DNA from 2 places in the Arthrobacter sp. PAMC25564 genome. Region 2 is predicted to be linked to the other one. Evidence: riboswitches for the same ligand, from Rfam matches in the RefSeq annotation. Region 2 holds a riboswitch; the other holds the start of a gene.

Region 1 (3,915 bases), 1.7 Mb from region 2:
TCGGAAGCGCGCAGATAGTAGCTGCGGGACTTCGCCAGCGCGATGATGTCCTCTGTGGTCAGCGCATCCTCCCACCGGGTCAGGTGGCTCTCGAGGCCGGTGAATTCCGGGCCCACGGACGGCTTGAAGTGGGGTTTGTGGACGTCGCCGGCGTGCATGATCCGGGAGAGCCGGTGCACCCAGGGGACCGAGGTGTCCAGCTGGTTCCAGATCAGCCCCAGGACGCCGTGCGGCCGCAGGATGCGGGCGATCTCGGTGCTGGCCAGGAGCGGATCACACCAGTGCCAGGCCTGGGCCACCGTGACAAGATCGAAGGCTTCGGGCTCAAGCCCGGTGTTCTCTGCGCTGCCCTCGACGGCGGTGACGCCCGGCAGCGTCCGGTGCAGCTGCGCCAGCATGTCCGGGGAAGGATCCACTGCCACGGTGTGCAGGCCGCGCCCGACCAACAGTGCCGTGAACTTTCCGGTTCCCGCGCCCACGTCCGCGGCGTCCTTCGCACCGGCGGGGATCAGCCAGCCGGCCGATTCTTCCGGATACCCGGGACGGACCCGCTCATAGTGCTCTCCGCCATCCTGGAAGCTCTGCCCGAGCTGTTGGCGTCGCTCATGGTGGAGTTTGGGGCCGCCGCGTGCCACGTGCGATCTCCTTCGGCAGGTCCGGTGCGGGTACCTTTCGAATTTACCGCACGCGGCAGCGGGCAGCGGCCCTGGGCCCGGTCCGGTCAGGCCTGGTCCAGCGAGCAGGGCGCCGCGCCCGCGGTGCCCGGCGTGTTCGGCGCCCAGTGCGGGTAGCTGCGGGTGTCGTTGGCAGGGACCCAGCGGCCGGCATCCACCACGTAGTCCCAGCCGAGACCGGCCCGCCGGAGCTCCTGGATGCCGGCCAGCAGCCGTTGGGCGTCTTCCAGCCGCGAACCGAGGCCGAAGCTGGCCCGCAGCGAGCCCGAGGGCAGGCCGAGCCGGCGGATCAGCGGGTGGGCGCAGAAGCGGCCGTCACGCAGTCCGATTCCGTGTTCCGCCGAGAGGTAGGCGGCCACGAGGCCCGCGTCGTAGCCTGCCACGGAGAAATTGACGACGCCGATGGTCCCGGCGCCCGGTTCCGTGTCGGCGAAGATCTGGTGCACGGTCACGCCGTCGATGCGCTGGAGCCCCTCGACGAGGAAAGAGCGGATGGCATTTTCATGGGCGTGCCATTGCTCCTCGTCCAGGGCCGCGATCACCTGGCTGGCGCGCGCCAGCGTGGCGGCGCCGAGGACGTTGGGGGAGCCGGCCTCGTGCCGGGCGGGCCCGGTGGTCCAGCTGACAGTGTCGAGCCTGGCGTCGCTGACGGCGCCGCCGCCGGCCAGGTGCGGGGTCCCGGCGTCGAGCCAGTCCGGCCGTCCCACCAGGACGCCGGCACCGAACGGCGCGTAGAGCTTGTGCCCCGAGAAGGCGAGGTAGTCGACGTCGTCCGCGGCGATGTCGATGCGCCGGTGCGGGGCGAGCTGGGCCGCATCGACGACGATCCGGGCCCCGTACTCGTGGGCCAGGGCGGCCAGGGCGCGGATGGGCAGGATCTCCCCGGTGACGTTGGAGGCTCCGGTGACGGCGAGCAGGCTGATCCCGCCGAGCGCCAGCTGCCCGCGCAGCCGCTCCACGGTGGCCGTGAGGGTGGGGGCGGCGACGACGCTGCGGTGCGGCACATTCTGCCACGGCAGCAGGTTGGCGTGGTGTTCGATGTCGAGGTAGAGGACCTCTCCGGTGTGCTTGCCATCGCTCACGGGCAGGCAGCCGGCCAGCAGGTTCAGGGAGTCGGTGGTGTTCCGGGTGAAGATGACCGAGTCGTCGTCCCGGCCGCCCACGAACCCGCGCACGATGGTGCGGGCGTTCTCGTAGACCGACGTGCTGATCTGGGAGGCGTAGCCGGCGCCGCGGTGGACGCTCGCGTAGAACGGGAGAATCTCGTTCAGGTAGGCCGACACCACGGACAGAGCAGGGGCCGAGGCGCCGTAGTCCAGGTTGGCGTAGCGGACGTGTCCGCCCTGGATCAGCGGGGCCTGGATCTCGGCCCCGGTCACCGCGGAGAGGGGGTGGCCCGCGACGGCAAACCGTGCGTCGGCGTCAGGCTGCTCCCCGGGGTGCGCTGCACCTTCGGCGTGGCGGAATCGGGGGCTTGCGGGAAAAGTGGCAGTTGTCAAAAGGACCTCGCTCGAAAAGGACCCCTCACTCCGGGGATCCGCGCTTGCCGGGTCCGTTCCGGACCGGCCAGGTCGTCACCCGGGGCACCCCGCCGCGAATGGAGGGTTGCCGGCCAGCAAACCGGGGTTTAGCGCTGGCACTCGTGACCTGCCACGAGCCTAGGACATCCACGCCGCCGGGGAAAAGGCCGGACTGGAATGTGAAGCCGTTTGTTACGGGACGGCGGGGCCTAGAGCAGGTCGTCCAGGCCGGGGTTGAGCCGCTTGAGGACTTCGGAGTGGAGGATGGAGTTGGTGGCGAGGGCGTTGCCGCCGAACGGGCCGTCTTCCCCCTCCAGCGAGGTGAAGCGGCCGCCGGCCTCGGTGACGATCGGCACCAGCGCGGCCATGTCGTAGAGGTTCAGTTCCGGCTCGCAGGCGATGTCCACCGCGCCCTCCGCGACCAGGCAGTAGGACCAGAAATCGCCGTAGGCCCGGGTGCGCCAGACTTCCTCGGTGAGGCCCAGGAACTCGTCGAGGTTGCCGCGTTGCTTCCAGCCGCCCAGGCTTGAGTAGGACAGCGACGCGTCCGAGAGCTTGGAGACGTTGGACACCTTCAGCCGGGTGGCAGCCGCCAGCGATCGGCCCGTGTAGGCCCCGGCGCCCTTGGCCGCCCACCAGCGCTTACCCAGCGCCGGGGCGCTGACGACGCCGACGACGGGCTCGCCCTCGTCGATGAGGGCGATCAGGGTGGCCCAGACCGGGACGCCCCGGACGAAGTTCTTGGTCCCGTCGATCGGGTCGATGACCCAGCGGCGGGAGCCATGGCCGGAGCTGCCGAATTCCTCGCCGAGGACGGCATCGCGCGGTCGGGAGCGGGACAGCTGGCCGCGGATGGCTTCCTCCGCGGACTTGTCGGCGTCGGTCACCGGCGTCAGGTCTGGCTTCGTTTCGATCCGAAGGTCGAGCGCCTTGAAGCGGCTCATGGTCTGGGAATCTACGGAATCTGCCAGGACATGGGCAAGGCGCAGGTCATCGTTGTAGCTCGAAGCGGTTTGACTCATGGGTCCAAACTACCGCCAAAGCGGGCGGCCGGCCTGCAGGCCACGTTGCTGCGGCCGGATGGGCTCCCAACCCCGGGGCCGCAGCCAGGCATCACCCAACCCCCAACCGGCCTGTCAGGACTATGCTGAATTTTGCCAGCTGCGCCTGGATGGCACAGGCGCCTCGACGCCTACAGAGAGTGACGCCCATGACCGGTTGCGAAACAGTATTGGCAGGCCTTGATCAGGAGCTTGGCTGGCTCCGGGAAACGTACACGCAGCTGCATCAGCATCCCGAACTGAGCCTTGAGGAGCACACGACTTCGACGCTTGCCGAGGAGAAACTCGCCGCGTTCGGCTATTCCGTGACCCGCATCGGCGGCACCGGCATCGTCGGCGTCCTCGCGAACGGGGAGGGTCCAACGGTCCTGGCCCGCGCCGACATGGATGCGTTGCCGGTCACCGAGTCCACGGGGCTGGCCTATGCGTCGGCGGTGGACGGAATCATGCACGCGTGCGGACACGACCTGCATGTCAGCGCCCTGCTCGGTGCCGCCAAGCTCATGGCGGACGGGCGCGGAGCCTGGTCCGGGACGTATATCGCGCTGTTCCAGCCGGCCGAAGAGATTGGAGCCGGCTCCAAGGCAATGGTCGACGACGGCCTCGCAGCCAAGGTGCCCCGGCCCGACGTCGCCCTCGCCCAGCACGTGATGCCGATGG
Region 2 (3,915 bases):
CCGGTTCCTCGCTGGCGCCCCGGGTCACGTGGGTGTCGCCGGTCAGCGCATGTTCGATCAGCACCGCATTCGAGCCGTCCGCGTTCAGCCTCCCCCAGGTCTCGTAGGCGAGGACGACATCGGGGAGCCGGGCACCGGACTCAAGCTCGAGGTCGCCGATCCGCAGGTACTGGACGGTTCCGTCCGGCACGGCTTGTTCGACTTCTTCTTCGACGGCACGCCGGGATGGATCGGTGCCGGGTACACCGCTGTGGGTGAGGGAAAGTGTCATATGAGGACCTAACTTCGCGCTTGCCTGCCGTCAGCTGACCGGCAGGCCAGGTCTTCACCCGGGGCACCCCGCCGCAAAAGGAGGGTTGCCGGCCAGCAAGCCGGGGCTGTCGCTGGCGCTCATGACCTTCAATGAGTTTACGAAACGAGGCGACGGAATGGCGAAGATTGTGACGGCCATGTGACTCCCGGCGTCCCGGCGCCGTCGCCGGCGGATCAGGGACGCCGGGAGTCAGTGCACGTCAGACGCTCTTGGCCGCGCGGAATCCGGCGTCGAGGTCCGCGAGGATGTCATCGATGTGCTCCAGGCCCACCGAGAGCCGCACGAGTCCCGGATTGACGCCGGCGATGGCCTGCTGTTCCGGGGTCAGCTGGCTGTGCGTGGTCGACGCCGGGTGGATGACCAGGGAGCGCACGTCACCGATGTTCGCCACATGGGAATGCAGTTCAAGGGCATCAACGAACGCCTTGCCCGCCTCGGCTCCCCCGGCGATGTTGAACGCCACGACCGCACCGGTGCCCTTGGGACCGTACTTGCGGCCCCGCTCGTACCACGGGCTGGAGGGCAGCCCCGCGTAGGCGACGGATTCGACGTCGTCCCTCGCCTCGAGCCATTCGGCCACCTTGGTGGCGTTGGCGACGTGCCGTTCGACGCGCAGGCTCAGGGTCTCGATGCCCTGGGCGATGAGGAAGGCGTTGAACGGGGAGACGGCCGAGCCGAGGTCGCGCAGGAGCTGGACGCGGGCCTTGAGGATGTAGGAGAGGTTGGCGCCCAGGGCGCCGTCCGCGCCCAGGTCCCGGGCATAGACCAGGCCGTTGTAGCTGGGGTCCGGGGTGTTGAAGCCGGGGAACCGCTCGGGGTCCTTGCCGAAATCGAAGTTCCCGGAATCCACGATCACGCCCGCGATCGCGGCGCCATGGCCGCCGAGGTACTTGGTGGCGGAGTGCACCACGATGTCCGCGCCCCACTCGATCGGACGGATCAGGTACGGGGTGGACAGGGTGTTGTCGACGATCAGCGGCACGCCGCCCTCGTGCGCCACCTTGGAGACGCCCTCGATGTCGAGCACGTCCTGGCGCGGGTTGGAGACTACCTCGGCGAAGAACAGCTTGGTGTTGGGCCGGACGGCGTCGCGCCACTGCTCCAGGTTGTCCGGGTCCTCCACGAAGGTGACGGAGATGCCGAACTTCTTCAGCGTGTGGGCCAGCAGGTTGTAGGTTCCGCCGTAGAGGCTGGGGCTGGCCACCACGTGGTCACCGGCTTCGGCGACGTTGAGGATCGCGAAGGTCTCCGCGGCCTGGCCGGAGCTGAGCAGCAGGGCCGCGAGGCCGCCCTCAAGACTGGCCACGCGCTGCTCCACCGCGTCCTGGGTCGGGTTGCCGATCCGGGTGTAGATGGGGGCGAGCTCGGCGAGGGCGAAGCGGTTGGCGGCGCTTTCAGCGCTCGGGAACACGAACGACGTCGTCTGGTAGATAGGCAGGGCCCGCGCGCCGGTGGCGCTGTCCGGCTCCTGGCCGGCGTGGATCTGGCGGGTTTCGAAGGACCAGGCATTGGACATCGGAAAAGCTCCTCAAGGACCGGGCACAGGTCCGCCCGGAGCTGATCGGCTCGGGACGGCACGGGGCCGCGCTTGCCCTCCGGCGGGCGCCGGACGGCCAGGTCTTCACCCGGGGCACCCCACCGCGATACGAGGGTTGCCGGCCAGCAAGCCGGGGCTATCTGCTGGCACTCATGACCTGACTTCAGTGTAGGGACGCTCCAGCGGCGCTGGATAGCTTTGTGACGAAGATGAAGCCACCGGGCAAGTGACTGTGGCGGTCGCGGCCCAACTGGCGAGCAGTTTCAGACTTTCGTCGCTGGCGGAACCTGGGTCTCCGGTGTAGGCGAACATGGTCCACCCGGGGTTGGCCGGCAGTTCCATCGCTTCATAGCCGAGCTCGAGGTCACCACCCACGGGATGGTGGATGCGTTTGAGGCCGGTCCGGTGGAAGCGCGCATTGTGGGCGGCCCAGCCGGTGCGGAATTCGTCGCTGCGCGTTGCGAGCTCGCCAATCAGCTCGGAGAGTTCTGTCGTGCGGATTCCGGCCGGCGTAGCCGCGCAAGACGGCCACGATGTCATTCGCCGCCTGTTCCCAGTCCGGGAAGAAGGTGCGTGCTTCCGGGTTGAAGAACATGAAGCGGGCTCAACAGGGAGGACGCCGTGAATACCACCCCGGTATTCCCTGCCAGCAGGCCATCGGACCCGGCATGCCTGTAACGACAGGCACTCCCAAGATGGATTTCGCGGGTGTTGACTGGAACCTGACCGACAACTGAGTAAAGGAACCCCTGAACATGCGAGCAACACTGATGTACGGCGCCGGCGACGTGCGTGTCGAAACCGTTCCCAACCCCACGATCCAGGAGCCCACGGACGCCATCGTGCGCATCGTCGCCGGATGCATCTGCGGCAGCGACCTGTGGCCCTATGCCTCCAGGCCCGAGACTGCAGAAGGCTCCCGCATGGGCCACGAGTTCGTCGGCATCGTCGAAAAGCTCGGCCCCGGTGTGACCGGCCTGGCGGTGGGTGACTTTGTCATTGCCCCGTTCGTCGCCTCCGACGGCACCTGCGACTTCTGCAAGGAAGGCCTGCAGACCTCCTGCCGCCACGGGGGACACTGGGGCGGCCAGGATGACGGCGGCCAGGGCGAATTCGCCCGCGTGCCGCAGGCATCCGGCACCCTAGTCGCAGTTCCCGCTGGCTTCGATGAGAAGCTGATCCCGTCGCTCTTGAGCCTCTCCGATGTCATGTCGACCGGATACCACGCGGCCAAGAAGGCTGGCATCAAGCCCGGACAGACGGTCACCGTGATCGGCGACGGGGCAGTCGGACTCTCCGCGGTCATCGCCGCCAAGCTGATGGGCGCCTCGCGCATCATCCTCATGGGCCGCCACGAGGCCCGCACCAGTCTCGGCCGCGAGTTCGGTGCCACTGACGTCGTCGCCGAACGCGGAGGCGAGGGCATCGCCAAAGTCAAGGAGCTCACGAACGGCGACGGAACCCACGTCGTACTCGAAGCAGTGGGCCTCAAGGCGGCGATCGAGATGGCCATCGGTGTCGTCCGTGACGGCGGCGTCATCAGCCGTGTCGGTGCACCGCAATTCTCCGAAGTTCCACTCGGGTTCCCCGAGTTCATGCGCAACATTACGCTCACCGGTGGTGTCGCACCGGCACGCGCATACATCGAGGAACTGCTGCCGCTCGTGCTCGCCGGAACCATTGACCCCGGCAAGGTCTTCGACCGCACCATCGGCCTGGACGACGTTCCCGCCGGCTACCAGGCCATGGCCGACCGCGAAGCGCTCAAAGTACTCGTCCGCCCGTAACCCGAGGAACACGAAACCATGAACATCACACTCAACAACGGCGTCGTCATGCCCGCCATCGGCCTCGGTGTCTTCCAGACCCCTCCCGAGGTCACCACCGGTGCGGTCGCAACCGCGCTGGAGACCGGCTACCGCCACATCGACACCGCGGCCGCGTACGCCAACGAGCGCGAAGTGGGCGAGGGCATCCGCCGCTCCGGTCTTGACCGCTCCGAGGTCTTCATCGAGACCGCCCGGAGCGCATCGCCGAAAACTTCGACGTCTTCCATTTCGAGCTC

What was found. Region 2 has a riboswitch for S-adenosylmethionine ahead of E5206_RS16785 (bifunctional o-acetylhomoserine/o-acetylserine sulfhydrylase). Riboswitches for the same ligand answer to the same signal wherever they lie in the genome.
Region 1: another riboswitch for S-adenosylmethionine. It lies ahead of E5206_RS08605 (aminotransferase class V-fold PLP-dependent enzyme); the one in region 2 lies ahead of E5206_RS16785 (bifunctional o-acetylhomoserine/o-acetylserine sulfhydrylase).

What each region holds. Positions count from the first base shown of each region.
Region 1 is NZ_CP039290.1:1,886,309-1,890,223, forward strand. It holds gene E5206_RS08600 (class I SAM-dependent methyltransferase) at 1-635, opposite strand, end outside; gene E5206_RS08605 (aminotransferase class V-fold PLP-dependent enzyme) at 722-2,053, opposite strand; SAM riboswitch class IV at 2,209-2,322, opposite strand; gene hisN (histidinol-phosphatase) at 2,404-3,216, opposite strand; gene E5206_RS08615 (amidohydrolase) at 3,405-3,915, shown strand, end outside.
Region 2 is NZ_CP039290.1:3,603,593-3,607,507, forward strand. It holds gene E5206_RS16780 (homoserine O-acetyltransferase) at 1-271, opposite strand, end outside; SAM riboswitch class IV at 283-398, opposite strand; gene E5206_RS16785 (bifunctional o-acetylhomoserine/o-acetylserine sulfhydrylase) at 513-1,829, opposite strand; SAM riboswitch class IV at 1,893-2,008, opposite strand; gene E5206_RS16790 (hypothetical protein) at 2,001-2,327, opposite strand; gene E5206_RS19860 (hypothetical protein) at 2,215-2,445, opposite strand; gene E5206_RS19370 (hypothetical protein) at 2,384-2,587, shown strand; gene E5206_RS16795 (alcohol dehydrogenase catalytic domain-containing protein) at 2,606-3,637, shown strand; partial or broken gene E5206_RS16800 (aldo/keto reductase) at 3,656-3,915, shown strand, end outside.